Regions from separate parts of the Bradyrhizobium sp. Kon69 genome, predicted to be linked through region 3. Evidence: predicted binding sites of a transcription regulator. Region 3 holds the regulator's gene; each other region holds the start of a gene.
The links. Region 3 encodes PhoB, which activates phosphate uptake and scavenging genes when phosphate is short. Its sites were predicted from a motif close to TGTCATNNANCTGTCAT; they were not measured.
Positions count from the first base shown of each region.

Region 1: the regulator PhoB is predicted to act here: its motif matches at 6,981-6,997, upstream of phnF (phosphonate metabolism transcriptional regulator PhnF).
Region 2: the regulator PhoB is predicted to act here: its motif matches at 2,488-2,504, upstream of ugpB (sn-glycerol-3-phosphate ABC transporter substrate-binding protein UgpB).

Region 1 covers NZ_JBVVOS010000017.1:46,005-55,861, reverse strand. The annotation lists gene AC0L3U_RS22460 (pyridoxamine 5'-phosphate oxidase family protein) at 1-543, opposite strand, end outside; gene phnN (phosphonate metabolism protein/1,5-bisphosphokinase (PRPP-forming) PhnN) at 566-1,162, opposite strand; gene AC0L3U_RS22450 (alpha-D-ribose 1-methylphosphonate 5-triphosphate diphosphatase) at 1,159-2,313, opposite strand; gene phnL (phosphonate C-P lyase system protein PhnL) at 2,325-3,023, opposite strand; gene phnK (phosphonate C-P lyase system protein PhnK) at 3,046-3,843, opposite strand; gene AC0L3U_RS22435 (alpha-D-ribose 1-methylphosphonate 5-phosphate C-P-lyase PhnJ) at 3,836-4,732, opposite strand; gene AC0L3U_RS22430 (carbon-phosphorus lyase complex subunit) at 4,729-5,832, opposite strand; gene phnH (phosphonate C-P lyase system protein PhnH) at 5,835-6,443, opposite strand; gene phnG (phosphonate C-P lyase system protein PhnG) at 6,448-6,912, opposite strand; gene phnF (phosphonate metabolism transcriptional regulator PhnF) at 7,031-7,762, shown strand; gene phnE (phosphonate ABC transporter, permease protein PhnE) at 7,929-8,690, opposite strand; partial or broken gene phnE (phosphonate ABC transporter, permease protein PhnE) at 8,774-9,657, opposite strand; gene phnD (phosphonate ABC transporter substrate-binding protein) at 9,734-9,857, opposite strand, start outside.
Region 2 covers NZ_JBVVOS010000007.1:180,878-190,734, forward strand. The annotation lists gene ugpE (sn-glycerol-3-phosphate ABC transporter permease UgpE) at 1-178, opposite strand, end outside; gene ugpA (sn-glycerol-3-phosphate ABC transporter permease UgpA) at 178-1,059, opposite strand; gene ugpB (sn-glycerol-3-phosphate ABC transporter substrate-binding protein UgpB) at 1,105-2,421, opposite strand; gene AC0L3U_RS12160 (CaiB/BaiF CoA transferase family protein) at 2,654-3,871, opposite strand; gene AC0L3U_RS12165 (organic hydroperoxide resistance protein) at 4,047-4,472, opposite strand; gene AC0L3U_RS12170 (MarR family winged helix-turn-helix transcriptional regulator) at 4,626-5,087, shown strand; gene AC0L3U_RS12175 (GIY-YIG nuclease family protein) at 5,090-5,326, opposite strand; tRNA gene AC0L3U_RS12180 (tRNA-Ala) at 5,488-5,563, opposite strand; gene AC0L3U_RS12185 (TIGR02300 family protein) at 5,630-6,040, opposite strand; gene aroA (3-phosphoshikimate 1-carboxyvinyltransferase) at 6,212-7,549, shown strand; gene cmk ((d)CMP kinase) at 7,546-8,184, shown strand; gene rpsA (30S ribosomal protein S1) at 8,452-9,857, shown strand, end outside.
Region 3 covers NZ_JBVVOS010000022.1:18,738-28,594, reverse strand. The annotation lists gene apaG (Co2+/Mg2+ efflux protein ApaG) at 1-222, shown strand, start outside; gene AC0L3U_RS26790 (Hsp33 family molecular chaperone) at 271-1,290, opposite strand; gene argF (ornithine carbamoyltransferase) at 1,513-2,448, opposite strand; gene AC0L3U_RS26780 (acetylornithine transaminase) at 2,448-3,650, opposite strand; gene AC0L3U_RS26775 (GcrA family cell cycle regulator) at 4,106-4,618, shown strand; gene phoB (phosphate regulon transcriptional regulator PhoB) at 4,828-5,535, opposite strand; gene phoU (phosphate signaling complex protein PhoU) at 5,558-6,274, opposite strand; gene pstB (phosphate ABC transporter ATP-binding protein PstB) at 6,285-7,106, opposite strand; gene pstA (phosphate ABC transporter permease PstA) at 7,103-7,948, opposite strand; gene pstC (phosphate ABC transporter permease subunit PstC) at 7,953-8,942, opposite strand; gene pstS (phosphate ABC transporter substrate-binding protein PstS) at 9,042-9,857, opposite strand, start outside.

The DNA of each region.
Region 1 (9,857 bases), on a different contig from region 3:
GCTCATCTCGGCGAGGATCTGGCCGGGCGTCGGCAGCGTCTTGGGGTCGATGCGCTTGTCGGGATTCCAGAGATCGGAGCGGACGATGGCGCGGGCGCACTGGAAGTAGATCTCGTCGACATTCATCACCATGACGCTGCGCGGCGCCTTGCCGTCGACCTTGAACGAGGCCAGCAGTTCGGGATCGATGGAAAGATGCGCCCGGCCATTGGCGCGGACCGCATTGCCCGAGCCGGGGATCAGGAACATCAGCGATACCCTGGGATCGCGCACGATGTTACGCAAGGAATCGACCCGGTTGTTGCCGCGGCGGTCCGGCAGCATCAGCGTCTTCGGGTCATGAATGCGGACGAAGCCGGAGAGATCGCCGCGCGGCGAGCAGTCGATCCCCTCGGGTCCGATGGTGGCGAGCGCGGCGAACGGGGCCTTTTCGATGAAGACGCGATAGAGCGGGGTGACGTGGTCGGCGACTTTCACGGTCGAGGCGTCGTTGGTGACGCCGTAGATGGCCTCCAGCTGCTCGACCGTTTCGATCACCGACATTCCAGTCTCCTTCTTGCGCCGGCTATTCGTGCCAGCCCTGATTCTTGATCACGCGCAGAAGCTGGCGGCCGTGATACTCCGCACTGCCCGCGTTGAGGATGGTGACATCGGCCTGCGCCGATGCGTCTTCGACGCTACGCGCCAGCCGTTCGACGATATTGCCGTCACTGTGCCGGGCGCGGGCGGCGATCCGCTGCGCCAGCACATCCGGCGGCGCAGTGATCACGACCACCACGACGTTTGCATAGGTCTGGCGTAGCGCGCCGATCACCGTGCGCGAAACGTTGGCCACGACGGCGCGTCCGGCACGAATATCGTCGTTGAGGTCGAGCGGCAGCGCGTAGCAATGCCCATGCGCCTCCCAATGCACGGCGAATTCGCCATGCTCGCGCGCGCGACGGAATTCGTCAGGGCTCACCGCGACATTGTCTTCGTCGGCGGAGGATTCGCGGGTCACGACACGGCGCGGAAAGACGATGTCGTGGTCCTCGATGCATGCTGCCCGCGCCAGCCGCAGCAGCGTGTCCTTGCCGGCACCGCTGGGACCGACCACGAGCACGAGCCGCCCGGGCCCGATCGCGCCCGCCGTCTGTCCCGCCGAGGTGACGGTCTCGCTCATGCGACACGGCTCCCTTCGCGCCAGACGCTGCGGACCGCAGGGACGCTGCCCGCAACATGCACGCGGATCAGATCGGCACGCTTGCCGACCGCGATTTCGCCGCGGTCGGACAGGCCGACGGCCTCCGCAGGCGCCTTCGTCACCGTGCGGATCGCCGCCGCAAGACTGATGGCGGGCACATGCTCGGGCAAATGCAGCGCAGCCATCAAAAGGCTCGAGGGAATGTAATCCGACGACAGGATATCCAGCAGGCCTTCGCGGGCGAGATCGACGGCGGCGATGTTGCCTGAATGCGAGCCGCCGCGCACGACGTTCGGCGCGCCCATCAGGATGTCGATGCCGGCCTCGTGCAGGCCGCGCGCGGCCTCCAGCGTCGTCGGGAACTCCGCCACCGAAACGCCATCGCGCACGGCGTCCACGACGTTCTCCTCGGTGGTATCGTCATGGCTCGCCAGCGGGATCTTGTACTGATGTGCCAGCGCCACGATCTCGCGCATGTTGGTCGCGGCGTAGGCCTTCTGATATTCGAAGCGCTTCGCGAACAGCTGGTCGAGCTCGGCGTCGGTCTTGCCGCCGCCCTTGCCGCGGTAATAGTCGCGCAGCTTGCCTTCGTCGCGGAACTGGCGCTGGCCGGGGGTGTGGTCCATCAGCGACATCAGCCGCACGTCGGGACGGTCGATCAGCTCCCTGGCCTCCTCGACCACGCTCGGCATCGGGATTTCACAGCGCAGATGCAGGAAGTGATCGGCGCGCAGCAGGTCGGCGTCGCGCGCGGTCGTGATCGCGGCGGCGAGCGTGCCGGCGCGGCCGTCGACTTCCTCGGCGCCGTCCTCGCGCCAGACCCGGAGCGAGTCGAACACCGTGGTGATGCCTGAGGTCGCGAGCTGGCCGTCGTAGGAGACGACGGCGGCGACCGGATTCCAGAACACTTTTGGCCGCGGCACGTAATGCGCCTCGAGGTGATCGGTGTGGAGCTCGATCAAGCCGGGCATGATCAGATCGCCGCCGGCATCCTCTGCCCCCGTGGGCGCCCTGCCCTCGCCGATCTCGGCAATGCGCCCATCGGCGAGGGCAATCCAGCCCTGCTCGATCACGCGCTCCGCCAGCACGATCCTGGCGTTGGCGATCACGATGTCCTTCTTGGCGTTCATGTCCATTTCCTTCAGGCCGCGGCGGCGAAGCTGGTGACGTCGACGATGCGGTCGGCAATCTGATGACGGATTTCGTCGTCATGGACAATGGCGACCATGGCGACGCCCTGGCGCTTCTTTTCGGCGACCAGCTCGACCACGACGGCGCGGTTGGCGGCGTCGAGCGAGGCGGTGGGCTCGTCGAGCAGCAGGATCGGCAGATCCGAGATGAAGCCGCGCGCGATGTTGACGCGCTGCTGCTCGCCGCCGGAGAAGGTCGCGGGCGGCAGCTGCCAGAGTCGCTGGGGGATATTGAGCCGATGCAGCAATTCGCCGGCACGGGCTTGCGCCTCCGCGCGCGCCAGGCCGTTGACGATCAGCGGCTCGGCGACCACGTCGACGGTGGCGACGCGCGGCACCGCGCGAAGGAACTGGCTAACATAGCCGATGGTCGCGCGGCGGATGTTGAGGACCTGCCGCGGCTCGGCGGTGGCAAGATCGACCAGCGCGCCGCGATGGCGGATGCCGATGCGGCCGGAATCGCAGCGGTAGTTGCCGAAGATCATCTTCAGGATCGAGGATTTTCCGGCGCCGGATGGCCCCGACAGCACGACGCATTCGCCGGGATCGACGTGAAAGGTCACGCCGCTGACGACTGGCAATTCGATGCCGCCCTGCAGGTGCATCGTAAAGGTCTTGTTGGCGTTGGCGACGTCAATCATGGCGGTCATTGAAAAACTCTTCCTGGAAGGCTCATGGCGGCAGAATCGAGGAGACGAGGAGCTGGGTGTAGGGCTCGCGGGGATCGTCGAGCACCTGGTCGGTGAGGCCGGTCTCGATGACGCGGCCGCCTTTCATCACCATCACGCGGTGCGACAGCAGGCGCGCGACCGCGAGATCATGGGTGACGATGACGACCGCGAGGTGCAGCTCGGCGACCAGGCTGCGCACGAGGTCGAGCAGACGGGCCTGAACGGAAACATCGAGGCCGCCGGTCGGCTCGTCCATGAACACCAGCCGCGGCTCGGTGACGAGATTGCGGGCGATCTGGAGACGCTGGCGCATGCCGCCGGAATAGGTCCGCGGCGCATCGTCGATGCGTGCGATGTCGATCTCGACGCGGGTCAGCCAGTCCGACGCGGTATCGCGGATGCGGCCGTAATGATTCCACCCCACCGCCATCAGCCGCTCGCCGACATTGGCGCCGGCTGAGACCGCCATGCGCAACCCTTGCGCGGGGTCCTGGTGGACAAAGCCCCAATCGGTGCGGAACAGGAATCGCCGCTCGGCCTCGCCCAGCGTAGCGAGATCGCGGATGACGCCGTCGCGCATCCGATAGGAGACGTGCCCGCCGCTGGCGGCGAGCTGACCGGACAGGAGCTGCAACAGCGTCGATTTGCCCGAGCCGGATTCCCCCACGATCGCCAGCACCTCGCCGGGATAGAGCGAGAACGAGACATCGCGGCACGCGGCGATGCGGCCATAGGATTTGCTGAGCGACTCGGCAACGAGCAGCGGCTGGTCGTTCTCGAGCATGTCTTGATCAGCCATTCGATGCCTCCTGCGCCTTGTCCTTGTACGGCGCGGCGCTGAGGCTGCCGTGATGGCCGGCGGCTTGGCGGCCCTCGCAATAATCGGTGTCGGAGCAGACGAACATGCGTCCGCCCTTGTCGTCGGTGACGATCTCGTCGAGATAGGAATTTTCCGCGGCGCATAGCGCGCAGGGCGCGTTGAAGCGATACGGCTCGAAGGGATGGTCCTCGAAGTCGAGCGACACGACTTGCGTATAGGGCGGGATCGCGTAGATGCGCTTTTCGCGGCCGGCGCCGAACAATTGCAGCGCCGGGCAATTGTCCATCTTGGGATTATCGAATTTCGGCGTCGGCGATGGGTCCATCACGTAGCGCGCATTGACCTTCACCGGGTAGGCGTAAGCCGTCGCGATGTGGCCGAAGCGGGCGATGTCCTCGTAGAGCTTGACGTGCATCAGGCCATATTCGGCGAGCGCATGCATGCGCCGTGTCTCGGTCTCGCGCGGCTCGAGGAAGCGCAAAGGCTCGGGGATCGGCACCTGATAGACCAGCACCTGATTTTCGTGCAGCGACGTCTCGGGAATGCGGTGACGGGTCTGGATCACGGTCGCATCTTCAGTCGCGGTCGTCGTGGCGACGCCGGCGGTCTTGGCGAAGAATTTGCGGATCGAGATCGCGTTGGTGGTGTCGTCGGAGCCCTGGTCGATCACCTTCAGCACGTCCTCGGGCCCGAGGATCGCGGCGGTGACCTGGACGCCGCCGGTGCCCCAGCCATAGGGCATCGGCATTTCACGGCTGGCGAACGGCACCTGATAGCCGGGAATCGCAATCGCCTTGAGGATCGCGCGGCGGATCATCCGTTTGGTCTGTTCGTCGAGATAGGCGAAATTGTAGGCGGGCGCGTTCATTCCGCGGCCTCCTTCATGGCGTCAGGCGCATTGGCTTCAGTGAATTCCTTGCGCAGCTTGCGCAACAGGCCGAGCTCGGACTGGAAGTCGACATAATGCGGCAGCTTCAGATGCTCGACGAAGCCGGTCGCCTGGACGTTGTCCGAATGCGACATCACGAATTCTTCGTCTTGCGCAGGGGCGAGTGTCTCTTCGCCGAGCTCGCGCGCACGCAACGCGCGGTCGACCAGCGCCATCGACATGGTCTTGCGCTCGCTCTGGCCGAAGGCGAGGCCATAACCGCGCGTGAAGCACGGCGCTTCGGTCGCGGAGCCCTTGAACTGGTTGACCATCTGACACTCGGTGAGCTCGATCGAGCCGAGCGGCACGGCGAAGCCGACGTCTTCCGCCGAAAATTCGACATCGACCTCGCCGAAGCGGATCTCGCCGGCGAAGGGATGGTTGCGTCCGTAGCCGCGCTGGGTGGAATAGCCCATCGCCAGCAGAAAACCTTCGTCGCCACGCGCGAGGTTCTGCAGACGCAGATCGCGGTCCGCGGGAAAATTCAGCGGCTCGCGGGTGAGATCGCCGACGCTCGCGCCCTCTTCCGCTTGCGGCGAGGGCTCGATCAGGCCGTCGCGGCCGAGGATATCCGTCACCCGCGGCGTTGGCACCGTGGATGCTTCGGCCGTCGCAGGCTGCTCCGGCACAAAGCCTTCGGCGAGCGAGGGATCGAGCAGGCGGTGGGTATAGTCGAAGGTCGGGCCGAGAATCTGGCCGCCGGGAATGTCCTTGAAGGTCGAGGACACCCGCCGCTGCACCCGCATCGCTCCGGTCTCGACCGGCTCGCTGGCGCCGAAGCGCGGCAGCGTGGCACGGAAGGCACGGACCAGGAAGATCGCCTCGATCAGATCGCCGCGCGCCTGCTTGATGGCGAGCGCCGCGAGCTCGCGGTCATAGAGCGAGCCTTCGCTCATGACGCGGTCCACGGCGAGGCCGAGCTGCTCCGAGATCTGGTCGAGGGAAATTTCCGGCACGCTTTGGTCGCCGCGCCGCGCACTGGCGAGCAGGCGGTGGGCGTTCTCGATGGCGCGTTCGCCGCCTTTGACTGCGACATACATGCTTAGCTTCCCTTGCTCACGACACGCGTGGTGCGCGGGATCGCAACCACGGCATCGTCGGCGACCAGCACCACATCGACGCCGCGCGGAAACAGCGCTTCGTTGACGCGCAGGCGATCGAACAGGTCGTACGGCTTGATCGACGCCTGGAGCGTGGCGACGCCGTCGATGCCGGGACCGCGCAGCTCGAAGCCGCGTCCTCCGTCCAGGCTCTCGACCTGAAGGATCAATGTGGTCGACCGATCCGGATATTCGCTGGTGCCGAGCGCGAAACGCTCGAGCGAAGGCAGCGCCCCGCCGTCGCTGATCAGCGCGAAGCTTGCGATGGAAGAATCCGGCACCACCGGCGCGCCGGTATGGAATTTCAGCCATTTCACGACGTCGGACCTCTCAGACATGCGCGCATCGAGCCAGAGCGGCGTGTCGTGGTCGAACAGCGTCAACGCGATCGCGGCCGTGCCGCGCATCATCGTGTGAGGCGCCCCTGATGTCGGCACGATGCGCCGGACCGAGCCCGGCCGCGCCATCGCGTCCATCACCGAGCGAAAGGTCGATTGCGCCGACAGCACCTTGTCGGCGAACCCCGGCGGCAGTTCCGCAATCGTGGTCATGATCTCACCCCTCACCGCGCACCATGGTGTAGAAATCAACCTTCGTCGCGGCGGTCTCGGCCGCCGCCTGCTTGCGCCTGACCATCAGTTGCTCACGCAACGGCGCGATAATGTCCCGCTCCACCGCGGCGCCGAAATCGCTGGACTGCACCAGCGCATCGCACAGCGCGATCAGCCGCGCCTTCTCGCCGTCGCGACCGAGCGTGTAACCGAAACCGACCTCGCCGCTCGCAAGCCGCACCGCGGCGCGCGACACCGTCGCTTCGCCGAGATTGAACGGCGCGCCGTCGCCGCCGACCCGGCCGCGCAGCATGACGAGGCCGTTTTCCGGTGCGCGCAGATCCTGATGCGCCGGCAAAGCGAGTGCGCGGAGGCGAGCGGCGATCTCGCCCGCCTCCGCGTGCGCCAGCACGGCCATTGCGGCCTTGCGCTGGGCTTGCTGATTGTTGTGCTGGGTCACCAGATCCACCGACTTTTCTGCAGAACTTGCCGAATCCAAGTTGTCTATGATACTAGACAACTTGATACCGGAGCGCCATGACTGTTTCGTGACAAAGGCGTGATTTCTGGAGTAGCTTCCAAGCCACATGAGCATGCAGGACACAGCCTCCTCCGGCGTCGCGTTGTGGCGCCTCGTTGCCGACGGCATCGAGCGCGGCATCGCCGACGGCCGCTTTGCGGCCGGCGACAAGCTGCCGGGCGAGGTGGAGATCGCCGAAACCTATCGCGTGAACCGCCACACCGTGCGACGCGCGCTGGCCGCCCTTGCCGAGCGCGGCATCGTGCGGGCCGAGCGCGGCAGCGGAACCTATGTCGAGGCGCAGAAGCTCGCTTATCCACTGCGCTCGCGGACCCGCTTCTCCGAGATCGTCGGCGCCGACGGCCGCGAACCGCATGGCCGGTTGATCGAGGCGTCCGATGATGTCGCGACCCGCGAACTCGCGCGGGAACTTGGATTGAAGACCGGCGCACCATTGGTCCGCATCGAGGCGATGCGCCTCGCCGACCGCACGCCGATCTGCGTCTCCACGACCTGGCTGTCGGCGCAGCTGTTCCCGGGTGCGGGCGACGTCTTTGCCGCGACCCGCTCGATGACGAAATTGCTCGAGCATTACGGCGTCCGCGATTATCGCCGCGGCGCGACGCGGATCACCGCCGGCATCGTCGACGCAACCGACGCCGCACGGCTCGATCTGGCGCTGGGACGGCCGATCCTGGTGGTCGACGCCACCGACCACGATCTCGACGGCAAGCCGCTGGTCACCAAGCATTCGCGATTTGCCGCAGAGCGGGTGGAATTTCTGGTGGAGAACGGGTGAGCGGGTTGTTCTCCCCCTCTCCCCTTGCGGGAGAGGGTGGCTCGCCGCGATAGCGGCGAGACGGGTGAGGGGTATGTCTCCGCACGCAGTGATCTGAATCTGCAGATGCAGACCCCTCATCCGGCGCTTCGCGCCACCTTCTCCCACAAGGGGAGAAGGAAGAAAGTTACGCCACTGCCCTTCGGCCGATGATCGCAAAACGCAATTTGCCCGAGACGAAATCGATCGCGGCGACCGCGACCAGGATCATCAGGATCAGGAACGAGACCTTCTGCCATTCCAGCACGCGGATCTGCTCGGCAAGCTGGAGGCCGATGCCGCCGGCGCCGACGATGCCGATGATGGTGGCCGAGCGCGTATTCGACTCGATGAAATAGAGCACCTGCCCGGCGATCACGGGCAGGACCTGCGGCAGCAGGCCGAAGCGAATCTCGTGCAGCGCACTGCCGCCGGAGGCGCGGATGCCTTCGACTTGCTTCTGGTCGGCGCCCTCGATCGCCTCCGAGAACAGTTTTCCAAACGCGCCGAAATCGGACACGGCAATGGCGAGCACGCCGGCAAACGGGCCAAGCCCGACCACGTTGATCCACACCAGCGCCCAGATCAGCGTGTCGACGCCGCGGATCGAATCCAGAAAGCGGCGGATCGGAAAGCGCAGGAGCTTCGACGGCACGACGTTACGCGCGGCAAGAAGACTGACCGGCAGCGCGAACAGTGCGGCCAGCGTCGTGCCGAGTAGCGCGATCGACAGCGTCTCGCCCAGCGCCTTCAGATAGATCGGCAGTGACGAGCCGGGATCCGGCGGGATCATCATCAGGCTGATCCAGCCGAGCTGGCTGAGGCCGGCGACGAAGCGCGAGGGCGAGAAATCGAGATCGACCAGGCCATAAATCAGGATCGCGAGCGCCGCGACGATCATCGCCGGCATGGCGAGCCGGGCCGAGGCCGGCCGGTCGAACACATCAGGGTAGCGCGCGCGAAGCGCCGCGGTGTCGGTCTCCTCCGGTCCCGTCACGTCCGCGCCTCCTTGCCGAACAGACGGCCGCGCAGCCAGCCGGTGCTGATGTCGATGATGAAGACCGTGACGATGATGGTGAGCAGGATCGCGCTGACGTCGGAGTAATAGAACTTGCGGATGGCGACGACGAGCTCCTGGCCGATGCCGCCGGCGCCGACGAAGCCCATCACGGAGGCCTCCCGGACATTGATCTCGAAGCGCAGCAGCGCGTAGCTGGCATAACCCGCGGTGACCTGCGGCAGGATAGCGAAGCGCATGCAAGCGAGCCAGCTCGCGCCGGTCGAGCGGACACCTTCGACCGGCTTCATGTCGGCATTCTCGACGATCTCGGAGAACAGCTTGCCGAGCGCGCCGGTGGAGTGAATCGCAATCGCCAGCACACCCGCCATCGGTCCGAGCCCGAGGCGATCACGAAGATCAGCGCAAACACGATGCCGGGCACCGTGCGGGCGAATTCAAGCAGGCGCCGCACCCCGAACCGCAGCCAGGGCGCGGGCGAGGTGTTTTCGGCCGCGAAGAAGTTCAGGCAGAACGCAAAAGTCGCGCCGATCAGCGTGCCGACATAGGAGATCAGCAGCGTCTCGCCCAGCATCTTCAGCCATTTCTGCCAGCCCCAGAGCCATTCGCCGATATCGGTCCAGACCCGCTGTCCGCTGTCGAGTGTGAGGATGCGGTCGAAATAGCTGATGAAGTTGCCGTAGTGGGTGAACAGCGTGCGCAGATTCACTTCGGCGCCGATCGCCGCCAGAAGCAGCGCAGCGACGAAGATCACGGCTCCAAACAGGAGTCGGAGCCGCTTGCGCGCGACCGCCTGGCGATAGGCGGCGTTGAGCACGGCGAGCTGCTGCTCCGGGAGGATCGAAACCGCGACGGTCATCTGATCAGGAAAGGTGGTCGATTAAAGAGAAAGAGCCGGGTCCATCGACCCGGCTCCAGTGGCATCGTCCCGAAACTCAGGACGCCTTCTTCTTACGCAGCGCATCGACGAACTTGATCAGCTCGATCGTGCCATCCCAATCCTTGGTGGTCGCGGGATGAAAACCCTTCTTCTGGCCGTCCTGGAGGCGATCGAACGCA
Region 2 (9,857 bases), on a different contig from region 3:
GGTAGTAGACCTCGAAGAAATGACCGCCCGGCAACAGCGACATCTGCCCGTTGGCGATCAGCGCGTTGTCCTGGGTCGAGGCGACGAACGCGACGTAGACCGGGAAGGCGACGATCGCGATCCCGATCCACAAAATGGCGTGGGCGACGTAGCGCCGGAAGCCCTCTTCCTCGACCATCAGTAGGTCACCTTGCGTTCGACGAAGCGGAACTGGATTCCGGTGAGCACGATGACCATGACCATCAGGATCACCGACTGCGCCGCCGAGCTGCCGAGATTGCCGCCGAGCAGGCCGTCGGAATAGACCTTGTAGACCAGCGTGACCGTGGACGTTCCGGGACCGCCGCGGGTCATCGTGTCGATGATGCCGAAGGTGTCGAAGAAGGCGTAGACGATGTTGACCACCAGCAGGAAGAAGATGGTCGGCGACAGCAGCGGGAAGGTCACGGTCCAGAACCGCCGCATCGGACGGGCGCCGTCGATCGCGGCGGCCTCGAACACGCTCTTCGGGATCGCCTGCAGGCCGGCGAGGAAGAACAGGAAATTGTAGGAGATCTGCTTCCACGCGGCGGCGAGGATGATCAGCGCCGCGGCCTGGTCGCCGTCGAGCAGCGGATTCCAGTCGATGCCCATGTTGCGCAGATAGCGCGAGAGCACGCCGAGCGAGGGATGCAGCATGAAAATCCAGAGCACGCCGACCACGGGCGGCGCCACCGCATAGGGCCAGATCAGGAGCGTGCGGTAGAGCATCGAGCCACGCAGCGGCTTGTCCGCCATCACGGCGAGCAGCAGCGCAAAGGACAGCGACGAGACGGCGATGGCGAACGAGAACAAGAACGTTCGGACGATCGCCTCGAAATAGGCCGCGTCCTTGAACAGCTCGATGTAATTCTCGAACCAGACAAAGGTGGTCGACAGCCCAAACGCATCCTGGAGCAGGAAGGACTGGATCACCGCCTGCAGCGCCGGCCAATAGAAGAAAATCAGGACGATCGCGAGCTGCGGCGCAACCAGCGCGTACGGTAACAGTCTTGACTGGAAAATGGCTTGCTTTTGCATGATGGGCGACGCCGGCAGGCCGTGCGGCCTGCCGGCGTCTTCGCCTTATTTTACGGCGGTCTTTTCGAACTGCCGCAGCATCGTGTTGCCGCGCTCGACCGCGGAATCCAGAGCCTGCTTGGCGGTCTTCTTGCCGGCCAGCGCCTGCTCGATCTCTTCCGACCAGACGTCACGCAGCTGCACCATGTTGCCGAGGCGCAGACCGCGCGAATTCTCGGTCGGCTCCTTGTTGGTCAACTCGAGCAGCGGGGTCTCGAGATAGGGCTGATCCTTGTAGAAGCCCTCTTCCTTGGCCTTGGCGTAGGCCGCCTTGGTGATCGGCAGGTAGCCCGAGGCCTTGTGGATATAGACCTGGCGGTCGGTGTCCGAGAGGAAGGTCAGGAACTTTGCGACGCCCTTGTATTCCTCGGCCGACTTGCCGCCCATCACCCACAGCGAAGCGCCGCCGATGATCGAGTTCTGCGGTGCGCCCTTGATATCAGGATAATACGGCATCGGCACGGCGGTGAAGGCGAACTTGGCCTGCGCCTTGACGTTGCCGAAGAACGCCGACGAGGTCAGGTAGATCGGGCACTCGCCGGAGGTGAAGCGACCCTCGCCGGTATTGGTGCGGCCGGCGTAATCATACGTCTTGGTCTTCTGCAGCTCGACCAGGGTTTCGAGGTGCTTGACCTGAAGCGGTCCATTGAACTCGAGCACGGTGTCGAAGCCGTCGAGGCCGTTGGCCTTGCTGGCGAGCGGCACGTTGTGCCAGGCCGAGAGCTGCTCGAGGTTGACCCAGGTGACCCAGGAGCCGGAGAAACCGCAGGTGTCGTGACCGGCAGCCTTCAGCTTCTTGGCGGCCTCGAACGTCTCGGGCCAGGTCTTCGGGATCTCGACATTCGCCTTCTTCAGCTCGTCGAGGTTGACCCACATCACGGTCGAGGACGAGTTGAAGGGGAATGAGAGCATCTCGCCCTTCGACGTCGAATAGTAGCCGGTGATGGCGGGCAGGTAGATCTTGGGGTCGAACTTCTCGCCGGCGTCGGCCATCAGCTTGTAGACGGGCTTCACGGCGCCGGTCGCGGCCATCATGGTCGCGGTGCCGACTTCGAACACCTGCATGATGTGCGGGGCGTTGCCGGCGCGGAACGCCGCGATGCCGGCGTTCATCGTATCGGGATAGTTGCCCTTGTAGGTCGGGATCACCTTGTAGTCGCTCTGCGACGCGTTGAAATCGGTGGCGAGCTTGACGATGACGTCGTTGTTGGCGCCGGTCATCGCGTGCCACCACTGGATTTCGGTCGCGGCCAAGGCCGGCGAGGCCGATAGTCCAACCGTGAGCGCAATAGCGGCAGCCGCTCCAAAGTGTCTAAGAGCCATCAAGTAAACCTCCCTTGGCCGTTCTCTTGGGCCGTCAAAAATGATCGCTTGCGCTAGCAGCGCCATATGACGTTCACATGACTGTGTAAGCGGCCGAAACGAAAGCGGCAAGCGCGGGAAAAGGGAAGCTGTCAAATAGGCGAATGCCGCGCGCGCAGCGTCCTCCGTTCGCGATGCACAGAGCGCCCGCGCCGCAGTGCGGCATTGCCGTCGGATGTGGAAGGCGTGGGTCCTAGCGCTTGCGCTCGGGTCCGCAGACCGTGCCCTGCGCGACCATCGCGTCGATCTCGGACCTGGAGTAGCCGAATTCGCCCAGCACCTCGGCCGCATGCTGGCTGAATTTCGGCGGCAGGCGCCGCAGGCTCGGCTTGCTGCGATCGAGCCGGATCGGGGATGCCACGCCCTTGTACCAATCCTTCTCGATGATATCGCCGCGCGCGATCGTATGCGGGTTGGTCAACGCCTGGTCGATCTTCTGTACGGGCCCTGCGGGCAGGCCGGCGGCGAGCAGGCGATTGCACAGCGGCTCGGCCTCGTGCTGGCTGAACACGGCGGCGAGCTCGGCGCGCAGCGCTTCGCGATTGGCGATGCGGTCCTTGTTGCGGGCAAAGCGCGGATCGGTGCCGAGCTCGGGCTTGCCGATCTCCTTGGCGAGCTTGCGGAAGGTGCCGTCATTGCCGACGCCGATGAAGATGTCGTCGGTCTTGGTCGGGAAGATCGCATAGGGCACGAGGTTGGGATGCTCGTTGCCGGTGAGCGCCGGCGGCTTGCCATGCATGAAATAATTCGCGGTGTGCGGATGCATGATGGCGAGACCGGTCTCGTACAGCGTGGTCTCCAGGAACTGGCCCTGGCCCGAGCGCTGCCGCTCCGAGAGCGCCATCAGGATGCCGATCGCCGCATAGAGGCCGGTGCCGATGTCGACCAGCGGCACGCCGATGCGCATCGGTCCGCTCTCGGGCGAGCCGGTCGCCGCGATCATGCCGGTCATGGCCTGGATGATGGCGTCATAGCCGGGATTGCCGCCGCGCGGGCCGTCGGCGCCGAAGCCGCAGATCCGGCAATGCACGAGGCGCGGAAATTTTTCCCGCAAGCTCTCGTTGCCGATGCCCCATTTCTCCAGCGTGCCCGGCTTGAAGTTCTCGATCAGGACGTCGGCGCTCTCCAGCATCTTGAGCAGCACGGCCCGGCCGCCCTCGGAGGCGAGGTCGAGGCCGATCGAGCGCTTGTTGCGGTTGATGCCGATGAAATAGGCCGCGTCCTCCTCGTGGAAGGGAGGGCCCCAGTCGCGCACCTCGTCGCCTGCGGGCGGCTCGACCTTGATCACGTCGGCGCCGTGGTCGGCGAGGATCTGGGTGCAATAGGGACCGCCGAGCACGCGCGTGAGATCGATCACGCGCAGGCCGCTCATTGCGCCCGTGGCGACTCCAGAACTGGCGGCTTCAGTCATGCCTTCGCGTCCCCTGTGTCGATGTGATCACAGGCCTAACGAGGTTCGTCCGAGCCGGCAATGGCTTCCCGCGTAGGGCGTCATGCAGGCCGCTCGCCGCAATCCCGCGGGATGGCAAATCAAACGGAAGCGGCCGGCCCGAGGGGATCCCGCGCCAGCCGCTTCAGCTACCCGATCAGACGACCGTCAGGCGAACGTCGACATTGCCGCGCGTCGCGTTGGAATACGGGCACACCTGATGCGCCTTCTCGACCAGCGCCTCGGCTTCCGCGCGGGCGAGGCCCGGCAGCGAGACGGCGAGGTCGATGTCGAGACCGAAGCCGCCGGCCGCGCGCGGGCCGATGCCGACGGTCGAGGTCACGGAGGCGTCGGCCGGAACCTTGGGGCCGCCCTGCGAGGACACGAACTTCATCGCGCCGATGAAGCAGGCGGCATAGCCCGCCGCAAACAGCTGCTCGGGATTGTTGCCGGCACCGCCGCCGCCGCCGAGTTCCTTCGGCGTGGTGAGCTTGACGTCGAGTGCGCCATCGAGGGTCGCAGCATGGCCGTCGCGGCCGCCGGTGGCCTTTGCGCTGGTCTTGTAAAGGACGTTCACTGACATTTTCGTCTCTCTGTGTTTCCGGGTAGGGTGCCATCCTTATCGCAAACAATTAGATTGTGCGCAATTGAAATTATGAGGTCTCACATTTAATTGTTCGCAATTGAATATGCCGCCGGCCGGCCCCAGAATGGAGCAAGTCCTGTGAGATTCTCCATGCCCCGGAAACATTCGGCAGCGGACGCGCCGCTGCGCCTCGACAACCAGATCTGCTTCGCGGTCTATTCGGCCGCGCATGCCTTCAACCGCGTCTACAAGCCGCTGCTGGACCGGCTCGGCCTGACCTATCCGCAATATCTGGTGATGCTGGTGCTGTGGGAGCGCGACGACGTGCCGGTGAAGAGCATCGGCGAAAAGCTGCACCTGGATTCGGGCACGCTGACACCGCTGCTCAAGCGGCTCGAGGCGGCCCATCTCGTCAAGCGCACGCGCTCGAGCGAGGACGAACGCCAGGTGCTGATCGCGTTGACCCCGCAGGGCCACGCCCTGAAGGACAAGGCCCGCGCCGTGCCGCAATCGATCCTGGCGGCGTCGGATTGTTCAGTCTCGGAACTGGTCGCGATGAAGGACGAGATTGTGGCGTTGCGCGATCGGCTGAATGCGGTGATCGGGGAGTAGGGTTAGAGGTGCTTCTTCGCGAAAGCGCGACCCGAGCCAGATTTCAGGTATCGCTCGAAGGCGACAGCGCGTGCCGCGTCATCAAACGCGAAATAGGTCCGAATTCGCCAAGGCCCGTACTTCGACGTGTGTGGCACCTCGCCGGCGTTATGTTTTGCCAAACGGGCTCGTAAGTCGTCGGTGATGCCAACGTAGAAGTGCTCGGAATCAAGGCTTTCGAGGATATAGACGTACTTCATTCCGCTTCCTCCTTGAAGGCAGGATAGCAGTTCCCGGGCGCCATAAGGTGCTTGCCTCGTCCGCCGTCGCCCTTCGGGCTATGGCGGGACAGCCTTCGCTCACTTCGCTACGAGGGACTTCCCGGGCTTGCCCAGCCGAAGCTCGCGAAGCGAGCGAAGGCTGGTGGAGCCAGGCGGGATCGAACCGCCGACCTCTTGCATGCCATGCAAGCGCTCTCCCAGCTGAGCTATGGCCCCTTAACCGTCCGACGCGCCTTGGGCGACGCGTCGGGAAAGACCCAGAACCACAGTTCTGGAATTATCTCAAGTCTCTTCGTCACCGCCGACATCACCAATGATGTCGGTCACGTCCTCATCGCCTTCTTCGTCGTCGGCGATAAAGGTCGAATCGTCGTCGTCATCGTCCTCGATGGTCTCATCGACTTCGATGTCGTCCTCGGATTCGGGCACGACGGCCTTGACCTTGCCGGTGTTCTCCTCGGCATCGGCCTCCTCGAGCGAGACCTCCTCGACCTCCGCCGGCTCCGGCGTGGCGTCGGCGGCAGCGGCTGCGTGGCGAGCTTCGGCGCCGCGGGGTGCGCGAGCCGGCGCGATGGGCGCGATCGGCACGACTTCACCGGTATAGGGCGAGATCACCGGATTCTTGTTGAGGTCATAGAACTTTTTGCCCGTGGTCGGGCAAATACGTTTAGTTCCGAGTTCGGACTTGGCCACGGCAGAGGAATCCTGGAAATGTCTGAAAAGCGGTGCTTCACTTGGCTAGTTGGCGGCCCGCTGTCAATAGCGCATTGCGGGAGAACGACATGCCCGTGACGGCGGGGAGACCATGTGGTACCTGCCCCGCGAGCCCCACGGGACGTTTCGGGCCTATCCAAGGACACAAACTTGACCGATTCCGACAAGCCGACGCCGCTCCAGTCGCGCGCCAGCGGTCCCCTGACCGGGAAAGTACGGGTGCCCGGAGACAAGTCGATCTCCCATCGTGCCCTGATTCTCGGGGCGCTCGCGGTCGGAGAGACGCGGATTTCGGGCCTCCTGGAGGGCGAGGACGTCCTTAACACCGCCAAATCCATGCAGGCACTTGGGGCCAGGGTCGAGCGCACCGGAGATTTCGCCTGGAAGGTGAACGGCGTGGGTGTCGCGGGCTTCGCGGAGCCCAAAGCGCCGCTGGATTTCGGCAACTCCGGCACCGGCTGCCGGCTCGTCATGGGCGCCGTCGCGGGCTGCCCGATCTCTGCGATTTTCGACGGCGATGCCTCGCTGCGCACCCGGCCCATGCGCCGGATTCTGGACCCGCTGGAAAAGATGGGTGCGAAGGTCGTCGCCGGCGGCGAGGGCGGCCGTCTGCCGCTGACCGTCCAGGGTGCGCGCGATCCGCTGCCGATCACCTACAAGACGCCGGTGGCCTCGGCTCAGATCAAATCCGCCGTGCTGCTCGCGGGCCTGGCCGCGCCGGGCACCACCACCGTGATCGAGACTGAGGCCAGTCGCGACCACACCGAGCTGATGCTCAAGCATTTCGGCGCCGAGATCAGCTCGGTGCGGGAAGGTCAGCACGGCCGTCGTGTCACGCTCGTGGGGCAGCCTGAGCTACATGGCGCCAACGTCATCGTGCCCGCCGATCCCTCATCGGCGGCGTTCCCCATCGTTGCCGCGCTGATCGTCGAAGGCTCCGACCTCGTCCTGTCCGATGTCATGACCAATCCGCTGCGGACCGGTCTTTTCACCACGCTGCGCGAAATGGGTGCCTCGATCGAGGAAAGTGAAGTTCGCGGCGACGCCGGCGAGCCGATGGCAAAGCTGCGCGTACGCGCCTCGAAACTGCGCGGTGTCGAGGTGCCGCCGGAGCGCGCACCGTCGATGATCGACGAATATCTGGTGCTGGCGGTGGCGGCCGCCTTTGCCGAGGGCACGACCATCATGCGCGGCCTCCAGGAGCTGCGCGTCAAGGAATCCGACCGTCTCGAAGCCACTGCCGCCATGCTCCGCGTCAACGGCGTCAAGGTCGAGGTCTCCGGCGACGATTTGATCGTCGAAGGCCGCGGCCACGTTCCCGGCGGCGGCGTCGTGGCCACCCACATGGATCATCGCATTGCGATGTCCGCGCTGGTGATGGGCTGCGCGTCGGACCAGCCGGTGACCGTCGACGACACCGCCTTCATCGCCACCAGTTTTCCGGATTTCATTCCGATGATGTGTTCGCTTGGGGCCGATTTTTCATGATCATCGCCATCGACGGGCCCGCGGCGTCGGGCAAGGGCACGCTCGGCAAGCGTCTTGCCCACCATTACGGCTACCGTCATCTTGATACCGGCGTGATCTATCGCGCGGTGGCCTATTCCCTGATGCAGTCCGGTCATGATCTCCGGGACGAGGCGGCGGCGGTCGCTGCGGCGCTGGAACTCGATCCTGAAAAGTTCGGCAATCCCGCCCTGAAGACCCAGAAGGCCGGCGAGGGCGCCTCCATCGTCTCGGCGATCCCCAGGGTGCGCGAGGCCCTGGTCAGTTTTCAGCGGCAATTCGCCGCCGATCCGCCCGGCGCCGTGCTCGACGGCCGGGATATTGGAACGGTGATCTGCCCCCATGCCGACGTGAAGATCTTCGTCGTGGCCGACCCCAAGGTCCGCGCCCGCCGCCGGACCATGGAGGCCAAGGCGCGGGGCGAGGAGGCCGACGAGGCGGCCGTGCTCGCCGACATCATCCAGCGCGACGAACGCGACAAGAACCGGGCGATCGCGCCCCTGAAGCCGGCCGCGGATGCTTACTTGCTAGATAACTCCCAACTGGATATAGAAGGCGGCGTCCGGGCCGCCATCGACATTATCGAGGCCGTCCGAGCGGGCCGGTCGCGGGGTTAAGCCGCTGCCGTCATTGGAGGAAGCGCCCGCTCCCGCTCTTTGAGGTCGATACTCTCGGTCCCTGCTTGGGGCCGACGCGATCCAGGTTCCGGACAAAAGATTTCCACGTATCGAACGCGCGGGCCTCAGCCGGCCCGCTTCCGCTGTTCCGCCCCCCAGGTCGGAGCAGCGAGCGGTCGCTCGAAGGTTCTGCGGACCTTCCGACACTGCGCGTACGATGCGCCCAAGAACCCAACGGCCGGCACGACATCCGCAACTGGAGAACAAATGGCTTCGACTTCTGCTGATACCTATAGCCCGTCGCGCGACGATTTCGCCGCGATGCTCGACGAGTCCTTCGCAGGCGGCAACCTGCAGGAAAGCTCAGTCATCAAGGGCAAGGTTGTTGCAATCGAAAAGGACATGGCCGTCATCGACGTCGGCCTGAAGACCGAGGGCCGCGTTGCCCTGCGCGAATTTTCCGGCCCCGGCCGCGACAGCGAGCTCAAGGTCGGCGACGAGGTGGAAGTGTTCCTCGACCGGATCGAGAACGCCCTCGGCGAAGCCGTGCTGTCGCGCGACAAGGCGCGCCGCGAAGAGAGCTGGGGCAAGCTCGAGAAGGCCTTCCAGAACAACGAGAAGGTCAACGGCGTCATCTTCAACCAGGTCAAGGGCGGCTTCACTGTCGACCTCGACGGTGCCGTGGCCTTCCTGCCGCGTTCGCAGGTCGACATCCGTCCGATCCGCGACGTTGCGCCGCTGATGAACAACTCGCAGCCGTTCCAGATCCTCAAGATGGACCGTCGCCGCGGCAACATCGTCGTGTCGCGCCGCACGGTTCTCGAAGAGACCCGCGCCGAGCAGCGTCAGGAGCTGGTGCAGAACCTCGAAGAGGGTCAGGTCATCGACGGCGTGGTCAAGAACATCACCGATTACGGTGCGTTCGTTGATCTCGGCGGCATCGACGGTCTGCTGCACGTCACCGATATCGCGTGGCGCCGCGTCAACCATCCGACCGAGGTGCTCTCGATCGGCCAGACCGTGAAGGTCAAGATCATCAAGATCAACCACGAGACGCACCGCATCTCGCTGGGCATGAAGCAGCTGTTGGACGATCCGTGGCAGGGCATCGAAGCCAAGTACCCGCTGGGTGCCCGCTTCACCGGTCGCGTCACCAACATCACCGACTACGGCGCGTTCGTCGAACTCGAGCCGGGCATCGAAGGCCTGATCCACGTCTCCGAGATGTCGTGGACCAAGAAGAACATGCACCCCGGCAAGATCGTTTCGACCTCGCAGGAAGTCGAAGTGCAGGTGCTGGAAGTCGATTCCGTCAAGCGCCGCATCTCGCTCGGCCTCAAGCAGACCATGCGCAACCCGTGGGAGGTCTTCGTCGAAGGTCACCCGACCGGTTCGACGGTCGAGGGCGAAGTCAAGAACAAGACCGAGTTCGGTCTGTTCCTGGGCCTCGAGGGCGACGTCGACGGCATGGTCCATCTCTCAGACCTCGACTGGAAGCAGCCGGGCGAGCAGGTGATCGACAACTACAAGAAGGGCGACATGGTGAAGGCCGTGGTGCTCGATGTGGACGTCGAGAAGGAGCGCATTTCTCTTGGAATCAAGCAGCTCGAAGGCGACCCCTTCGCCGAGCCGGGCGATGTCAAGAAGGGCGCGGTCGTGACCTGCGAAGTGAT
Region 3 (9,857 bases):
ACCGGCCGGCAGCAGGAGGTGAAGGGCGAGGGCGTGGTCGGCGAGCAGCCGACGCTCGCCCCCGGCGAACGCTTCGAATACACCTCCGGCGTGCCGCTCACGACCGCCTCGGGCTTCATGACCGGCCGCTACCAGATGGTCAGCGCAACCGGCGAACGCTTCGAGATCGACGTGCCGACGTTCTCGCTGGACAGCCCGGACAACAAGCGGGTGTTGAATTAGCGCTGGAAATGGTGGGCACGCTTCGCTTTGCCCACCTACGGCACCGCGCTACGCGTCCTCGACGCCCGCCTCATCCGGTGTGAACTCGTACACCGAGCTGCAGAACTCGCAGGTTACGACGACCTTGTCGTCCTTGACCATCGCGGCACGGTCGTCGGACGAAAAGCTCTTCAGCATCGATGCGACCGCATCGCGCGAGCAGGAGCATTGCGCCTTCAAGGGCAGTGGATTGAACACGCGCACGCCGCGCTCATGGAACAGGCGGTAGAGCAACCGCTCGCCGGACAACTCGGGATCGATCAGCTCGACGTCTTCGACGGTTTCGATCAGCGAGCGCGCCTCGACCCAGGCATCGTCTTCAGCGACGGCATGGACCTCGACGCCTTCGGGCGCATCGCCGGGATGCAGATCGGCCTGCCGCGCGCGCTCGGGCGCCTTCGGCAGGAACTGCATCAGCATGCCGCCGGCACGCCAGCGATGCTTGCCGCCGTCGTTCGACCGCCACTCCTCGCCCACGGCAAGGCGCACGCGCGTCGGAATCTGCTCGGAGCGCAGGAAATATTCGTGAGCGGCGTCTTCCAGGCTGCCGCCGTCGAGCGCGACCAGGCCCTGGTAGCGGCTCATGTCGGGGCCCTGGTCGATGGTCATGGCGAGATGACCGTGACCCAGCAGCGCGCCGGAAGCCTTGCCGGAATCCTGGACTTCGCCGAGGCGCGCGGCGTCGTAGCGCGCATAGGCGCGCAGGCGATCCGGCGCCTGATAGTCCACGACCAGGAACGACACCGGACCGTCGGTCTGGGCCTGGAGGATGAAGCGGCCCTCGAACTTCAGCGCCGAGCCGAGCAGCGTGGTCAGCACGATGGCCTCGCCGAGCAGCTTGCCGACCGGCGCCGGATAATCGTGCTTGGTCAGGATCTCGTCGAGCGCCGGACCAAGCCGCACCAGCCGACCGCGCACATCGAGCGCATCGACCTCGTAGGGCAGTACGGCGTCATCGATCGGAACCGCGGATGGCGCGCGAACCGGGCCCTCGGGCCCGGTTTTCATGTCAGGGGATTGGGAAACCATGGCGCTTTATCTGGGGTCGGAAGGCGGAATTGGAAGGGGGGTGAGGGCTGTGGTCCGGAGGCGGTTGGGGGATTGCAGAACGATACCGCAACATGGGTGTCGTCCCGGCGAAGGCCGGGACCCATAACCGCAATCTTAGTTTGGCGAAGACCTCGGCCTCGGCCCGCCTGCCACAAGAGAGATTCCGCGGTATGGGTCCCGGCCTTCGCCGGGACGACAAGATTACTTCACCGCGTCGAAGCACCAGGCCAGAATGCCCTTCTGCGCGTGCAGGCGGTTTTCGGCCTCGTCGAACACGACGGATTGCGGACCGTCGATCACCTCGTCGGTGACCTCCTCGCCGCGATGGGCGGGCAGGCAGTGCATGAACAGCGCATCGGGCTTGGCCAGCGACATCAGCTGGGCATTGACCTGATAGGGCTTGAGCACGTTGTGGCGGTGCTCGCCTTCCTTGTCGCCCATCGACACCCAGGTGTCGGTCACGACACAATCGGCGCCGCGCACGGCGGCTTCGGCGTCGGTGCCGAGCATGATCGGCGCGCCGGTCGCCTTGATGAAGTCGCGCATCGCCTTTTTCGGCGCGAGCTCCGGAGGCGTCGCGACATTGAGCTGGAACTTGAAGCGCTCGGCGGCGTGCGCCCAGGACGCCAGCACGTTGTTGTCGTCGCCGGTCCAGGCCACGGTCTTGCCCTCGATCGGGCCGCGATGCTCCTCGTAGGTCATGAGGTCAGCCATCACCTGGCAGGGATGCGAGCGCCGCGTCAGGCCGTTGATGACGGGCACGGTGGCGTTTGCCGCAAGCTCCAGCAGGGCATCGTGATTGAGGATGCGGATCATGATGGCGTCGACATAGCGCGACAGCACGCGCGCGGTGTCGGCGATGGTCTCGCCGCGGCCGAGCTGCATCTCGGCGCCGGTGAGCATGATGGGCTCGCCGCCGAGCTGACGCATGGCGACATCGAAAGACACCCGCGTCCGCGTCGAGGGGCGCTCGAAGATCATCGCCAGCGTCTTGCCTTCCAGCGGCCTGACCGGCTGATGCGCCTTCTGCTTCGCCTTCATCGCGGTGGACGCGGCCAGCATGCGCTTGAGCTCCGACAGCGGCAGCTCGTTGATGTCGAGGAAGTGCTTCGGTGCTTTATCGGGCGACTTGCTCATCAGCTTGCCGCCCGCTTGTTGCCGGACAAGGCCGTGCAGGCGCGCTCGAGCCGCCCGACGCTGTCCTCGATCTCGGCTTCGGTGACGATCAAAGGCGGCAGGAAACGCACGACATTGTCGCCGGCGCCGACGGTGAGCAGCTTTTCGGCACGCAAGGCGGCAACGAGATCGCCGGAAGGCACCACGGCCTTGATGCCGATCAGGAGGCCCTCGCCGCGCACTTCGCTGACGACATCGCCGTGACGGTCGATCACGGAGGCAAGCTTCTGCTTGAGCAGCAGCGACATCCTCTGCACGTGGTCGAAGAAGCCGGGCTTGAGCATGACGTCGAGCACGGCGTTCGCAGCCGCGATCGCGAGCGGATTGCCGCCGAAGGTCGAGCCGTGCGAGCCCGGCGTCATGCCGGATGCCGCTTCCGCGGTCGCAAGGCAGGCGCCGATCGGAAAGCCGCCACCGAGCGCCTTGGCCAGCGACATCACGTCGGGTTCGACGCCCAGGCGGCGGTATGCGAACAGATCGCCGGTGCGGCCCATGCCGGTCTGCACCTCGTCGAAGGCGAGCAACAGACCCTTCTCGTCGCAGAGCTGGCGCAACGCCCTCAGGAAGGCGGGCGTTGCCGAACGCACACCGCCCTCGCCCTGGATCGGCTCGATCAGGATGCCGGCGGTCTGCGGACCGATCGCCTTTTTCACCGCGTCGAGATCGCCATGCGCAACCTGATCGAAGCCCTCCATCGGGGGTCCGAAACCTTCGAGATATTTTGCCGAACCGGTCGCGGCCAGCGTCGCCAGGGTGCGGCCATGGAAGGCGCCTTCGAAGGTGATCATGCGATAACGGTCTGGATGGCCCTTCGCGGCGTGATAACGGCGCACGACCTTGATCACGCATTCCAGCGCTTCGGCGCCGGAATTGCAGAAGAACACGAAGTCCGCGAAACTTTCATTGCACAGGCGCGCGGCGAGCTTTTCGCCGTCCGGGCTCTGGAACAGGTTCGACATGTGCCAGAGCTTCGTGGCCTGCTCCTGCAACGCCGCGACCAGCGCCGGATGGGCATGGCCGAGCGCATTCACCGCCACCCCGGAGGTGAAATCCAGATAGCGCTCGCCATTGGTCGCGATCAGCCAGCAGCCTTCGCCACGCTCGAAACCGAGGTCGGACCTGGCGAAAACGGGGAGCAAATGCGGCGCTGCGCTGTTAGTCATGACGGTCACTTGAATGTTGCGGACGGTGTGAGCGTGCATTGCGCAACGCACCATCGACCGGCCCGGAAAACGAAACGTGCCGCCTCTTGAGGGCGGCACGCACGACCATCTTAGGCCTGGTGAAACGGGTGTCAATGCCGCCCGGAAAGCCTCGCGAAACGCTGAATCCGTAGTCTTGCGGTGCCGATTTTGCGGGATTTAGCCACGGAACATGTGGAAGCGAGTCGGCGGACTCTTGCGCGGGAGTCACGCCATATTGTAGCGTTTGGATTGTCAGATACGACATCTCGTGCAGTGGTTCTGATCTTTAAGTCCTTATGTACCGGCGTAAACGTTCGGGCGTTCAAGACGCGCCCGGCGAGCCTTAAGGGATTCTGACGGCACGGGTTTTTGAAGGCTTAGGCATTCGCTGCGAGGCCCCAGGATGGCTGGCGCGCAGCGAGGGAAAGGGTGCAATGACGGTTTTGACCTGGTCCGATGATCGCGTCGAGCAGCTGAAAAAGCTCTGGGAGGCCGGACTTTCGGCCAGCCAGATCGCGGCGGAGCTCGGCAATGTGACCCGCAATGCCGTGATCGGCAAAGTGCACAGGCTCGGCCTTTCGGGCCGCGCCAAGAGCCCTTCGTCGGCAGCGCCGCGGCCGCGCAAGGCGCGCCCCGCGCAGCACATGATGCGGGTGACCCGCCCGATCTCGCGCGGCAACACTGCGCTGGCGCAGGCCTTCGAGGTCGAGGCTGAGCCGGATCCGGTCACCTACGACAACGTGGTGCCGATGAGCCAGCGGCTGTCGCTGCTGGAATTGAACGAGGCGACCTGCCACTGGCCGGTCGGCGATCCCTCGAGCCCGGACTTCTTCTTCTGCGGTGGACGGGCGTTGTCCGGCCTGCCCTATTGCGCCCAGCACTCGCGCGTTGCGTACCAGCCGGCGTCGGATCGGCGCCGCGCACCGGTGAAGCCGGGTCCGCGGTAAGCTAGCGCACGATCAGTCATCACGCGCGGCGCCTCAATAAATGCAGTGCCGTCCCGGCGAAGGCCGGGACCCATACTCCGAGCACTTAGTTGTTGTGCGAAAGGGTAACTCCGAGTCTTCGCCAAACCGCGCCCTGTGGTTATGGGTCCCGGCCTTCGCCGGGACGACATCGGACATGTCACGGCAGGTAGTAACCTAACCGCAGAAACCTACACCTGCTCCGCCTTGGCAAACCGATCATCCAGCGCGTAGCCGGCGCCGCGGACGGTGCGGATCGGATCCTGCTCGCGGCCGAGATTGAGCAGCTTGCGCAGGCGGCCGATATGCACGTCGACGGTACGCTCGTCGATATAGATGTCGCGGCCCCAGACGCTGTCGAGCAGTTGCTCGCGCGAGAACACCCGCCCCGGATGCTCCAGGAAGAACTCCAGCAGGCGATATTCGGTCGGACCGAGATCGATCGGCCGGCCCGAGCGCGCCACGCGGCGCTTGTCGCGGTCGAGCTCGATGTCACCGAAAGCAAGCACGGTGGCGAGCCGCTCCGGGCTTGCGCGCCGCAGCAGGCCTTTCACGCGCGCCAGCAGCTCCGGCACCGAGAACGGCTTGACGATGTAGTCGTCGGCGCCGGTCGCAAGACCCCGCACCCGCTCGCTCTCCTCGCCGCGCGCGGTGAGCATGATGATCGGGAGCTGCTTGGTCTCGGGACGGGTGCGGAGCCGCCGGCACAATTCGATGCCTGACAGGCCCGGCAGCATCCAGTCGAGCACGATCAGGTCGGGGATGTGCTCCTTGAGACGGGTGTCGGCGTCGTCGCCGCGCATCACCGTCTCGACGTCATAGCCGTCGCCTTCGAGGTTGTAGCGGAGAAGCTCGGTCAGGGCTTCCTCGTCCTCAACCACCATAATGCGTGCGCCCATCGGGTCGTCGCTCCTTAAGTCTTCAGGTGTTCGGTACCGTGTTGGCGAAGGTCGTCATGTCGCCCTTCGGCCGCTTGTCGGTGATCGCCTGGCCCTCGATCATGTAGAACACGGTCTCGGCGATGTTGGTGGCGTGGTCGCCGATCCGCTCGATGTTCTTGGCGCAGAACATCAAATGAATACAGAACGAGATGTTGCGCGGATCCTCCATCATGTAGGTGAGGAGCTCGCGGAACAGCGAGGTGCAGATGGCGTCGACCTCCTCGTCGCCCTTCCACACCGCCATCGCCGCCGGCAAATCATGCGCGGCATAAGCGTCCAGCACCGACTTGACCTGCTGCTGCACGAGGTCGGTCATGTGCTCGAGGCCGCGGAACAGCTTGAGCGGATGGAAGTCCGTCTCCAGCGCCGCGACGCGCTTGCCCATGTTCTTGGCGAGGTCGCCGATGCGCTCGAGATCGGTCGCGACGCGCATGGCGCCGACGATCTCGCGCAGATCGACCGCCATCGGCTGGCGACGTGCGATGGTGAGCACCGCGCGCTCCTCGATGCGCTTCTGCAGCGCGTCGAGCTCGGTGTCGATGGCGACGACGCGCTGGCCGAGCGGGACGTCGCGGCGGATCAGTGCGTCGACGGACTCGACGATCATGCGCTCGGCGATGCCGCCCATCTCGGCGACCAGGCGCGTGAGTTCCTGGAGGTCGGTGTCGAAGGCCTTTGCGGTATGTTCAGAACCCATGTCGCGTCTCCTAGCCGAACCGGCCGGTGATGTAATCCTGCGTGCGCCGGTCGGTCGGCGACGTGAAGATCTTGCTGGTGTCGTCGAACTCGATCAGCTCGCCGAGATACATGAAGGCGGTCTTGTCGGAGACGCGCGCCGCCTGCTGCATGTTGTGGGTGACGATCGCGATCGTGTAATCCTCGGACAGCTCCTGGATCAGCTCCTCGACCTTGGCGGTCGAGATCGGGTCGAGCGCCGAACAGGGTTCGTCGAACAGGATCACCTCGGGCCGCACCGCGACGGTGCGGGCGATGCAGAGACGCTGCTGCTGGCCGCCGGAGAGCGACAGGCCGGAGGCGTTGAGCTTGTCCTTGACCTCGTTCCACAGCGCGCCGCCGCGCAGCGCCTTCTCGACGCGGCCGTCCATCTCGGACTTCGAGATCTTCTCATAGAGACGGATGCCGAACGCGATGTTCTCGTAGATCGTCATCGGGAACGGCGTCGGCTTCTGGAACACCATGCCGACGCGGGCGCGCAGCAGATTGAGGTCCAGCTTGCCGTCGAGGATGTTGGTCTGATCGAGCATGAGCTGACCGGTGGCGCGCTGGCCGGGATAGAGGTCGTACATCCGGTTGAAGATGCGCAGCAGGGTCGACTTGCCGCAGCCCGACGGGCCGATGAACGCGGTGACACGGTTGGCGCCGAGCGTCAGGTTGATGTTCTTCAGCGCGTGGTGCTCGCCGTAATAGAAATTCAGGTTGCGTACGGTCACCTTGGGCGGCGCCTCCGGCAGCACTGCCGTGTGCGGCAGTCCACCGGACGCGCTCATCGATACGGAAAGATCACTCATTTTGCGGTCCTCTCGGCGCCAAGGATGCGCGCGCCAATATTAAGGGCAAGAACGGTCAGGGTGATGAGCAGCGCTCCGCTCCAGGCCAACTGCTTCCAGTAGGCATAGGGGCTCTGCACGAAGTTGTTGATCGTCACCGGCAGGTTCGCCATCGTCTTGTTCAGGCCGAGGCTGAAGAACTGGTTCGACAGCGCGGTGAACAGCAGCGGCGCGGTTTCACCGGCGACGCGAGCGGTCGCGAGCAGCACGCCGGTGATGAGACCCGATCGGGCAGCCCGATAAGCGATCCGCTTGATCACCAGCGAGCGCGGCAGGCCGAGCGCCGAGGCCGCCTCCCGCAACGCGTTCGGCACCAGCAGCAGCATGTCCTCGGTCGTGCGCAGCACCACTGGGATCACGATGACCGCGAGCGCGAGCGAACCCGCGATCGCCGAGAACCCGCGCATCGGCACCACCACCGCGCCGTAGATGAACAGGCCGATGATGATGGAGGGCGCCGAGAGCAGGATGTCGTTGATGAAGCGGATCACCGAGGTCAGCCGGTCGTTGCGGCCGTATTCGGCGAGATAGGTGCCGGCGAACATGCCGAGCGGCGCGCCGATGCCGACGCCGATCACGGTCATGATCAGCGAGCCGACGATGGCGTTGAGCAGGCCGCCCTCGTTCGATCCCGGTGGCGGCGTGTTCTCGGTGAACAGCTGGACATTGAGTCCCGCTACGCCATTGTAGAGCAGCGTAATCAGGATCAGCGCGAGCCAGGTGACGCCGAAGGCGGTTGCGGCGATGCAGAGCCCGCGGACGACGATGTCGTTGCGGCGGCGGCGTGAGTAGATCGGATTCATGGCGCTAGTTCCCCGCCTTCTTTTCCAGCCGCATCAGCATCAGCCGCGCCGCCGCGAGCACGAAGAAGGTCAGCACGAACAGCAGGAGGCCGAGCAGGATCAGGCCGGACTGGTGCAGGCCGTCGCTCTCGGCGAACTCAGATGCGATCGCCGCCGAGATCGTGGTGCCGGGGGCGAAGATCGAGGACGAGATCCGGAACGAGTTGCCGATAATGAAGGTCACCGCCATGGTCTCGCCGAGCGCGCGGCCCAGCGCCAGCATGACGCCGCCGATGACGCCGACGCGGGTGTAGGGGATCACCACGCTGCGGACGACTTCCCAGGTGGTGCAGCCGACGCCGTAGGCGGCTTCCTTCAGGACCGGAGGCACCGTCTTGAACACGTCGACCGAGATCGAGGTGATGAAGGGCAGCACCATGATGGCGAGGATCAGCGCGGCATTGAACAGGCTGAGATAGGACGGGGGACCCGCGAAGATCGCGCCAAGCACGGGCACGCCGTCGAAGATCTTGATCATGAAGGGCTGGAACGTGTTGGCGAGGAACGGACCCAACACGAAGAAGCCCCACATGCCGTAGATGATCGAGGGGATGCCGGCGAGCAGCTCGATCGCCATTCCGATCGGGCGGCGCAGCCATTGCGGGCAGAGCTCGGTGAGGAAGATCGCAATGCCGAGACCCACGGGAATTGCGATCAGCATCGCGATGAAGGAGGTGACGAGCGTGCCGTACATCGGCCCGAGCGCGCCGAGCACCGGCGGATCGGCGGACGGCGCCCAGCGCTGCGTCCACAGGAACGAGACCCCGAATTCCTTCATCGCCGGGAAAGCGCCGACGATCAGCGAAATGATGATGCCGCCGAGGATCAGAAGCACCGAGATCGCGGAGAGCCGCGTGATCCAGTAGAAGGTGACGTCGCCGAGCTTGAACGCGCTCAAGGCCTTGGCGCGATCATACGGTCCGGCGTCGTCGATTACATCGCTCTGAACGGCCATTTCCGCCACGCCGATCCCCTGTACCAAATAGGATACGTTTTTTGTTGGTCCCGTGCCCCGGATGCGGCGCAGCGCATCCGGGGCACGAGCGTCGCGAGCCTAGCTCTTGATTTCGGCAGCCCAGGTCTTCTCGATCAGCTGAACGACCGGGTCCGGCATCGGGATGTAGTCGAGCTCTTCAGCCGCCTTGCCGCCGCTCTTGAAGGCCCAGCGGAAGAACTTGATGGCTTCCTGCGAGGCCGCCTTGTCGGTGGCGTCCTTGTGCATGAGGATGAAGGTCGCCGCCGTGATCGGCCAGGACTTCTCGCCGGGCTGGTCGGTCAGGATGACATAGTAGCCGGGAGCCTTGGCCCAGTCGGCGTTGGCGGCGGCCGCCTGGAAGGCTTCGACGGTGGGCTGCACCGGCTTGCCGGCCTTGTTGACGAGACCGGTGTAGGTCAGCTTGTTCTGCTTGGCATAGGCGTACTCGACATAACCGATCGAGTTCTTGGTCTGGCTGATGTTGCCGGACACGCCTTCGTTGCCCTTGGCGCCGACGCCGACCGGCCACTCGACCGCGGTACCTTCGCCGACCTTGCTCTTCCAGTCCGCGCTGGCCTTGGCGAGGTAGTTGGTGAAGTTGAAGGTGGTGCCCGAACCGTCCGAACGGCGGACCACGGTGATGGCCTCCGAGGGCAGCTTCACGTTCGGGTTCAGCTTCTTGATCGCGGCGTCGTCCCATTTGGTGATCTTGCCGAGATAGATGCTGGCCAGCGTCTCGCCGTCGAACACCATCTCACCGGGCTTCACACCCTCGATGTTGACGACGGGAACGATGGCGCCCATCACCATCGGCCACTGGACGAGGCCGTCCTTCTCGAGCTGCTCGGCCTTGAGCGGCGCGTCGCTGGCGCCGAAAGTCACGGTCTTGGCCTG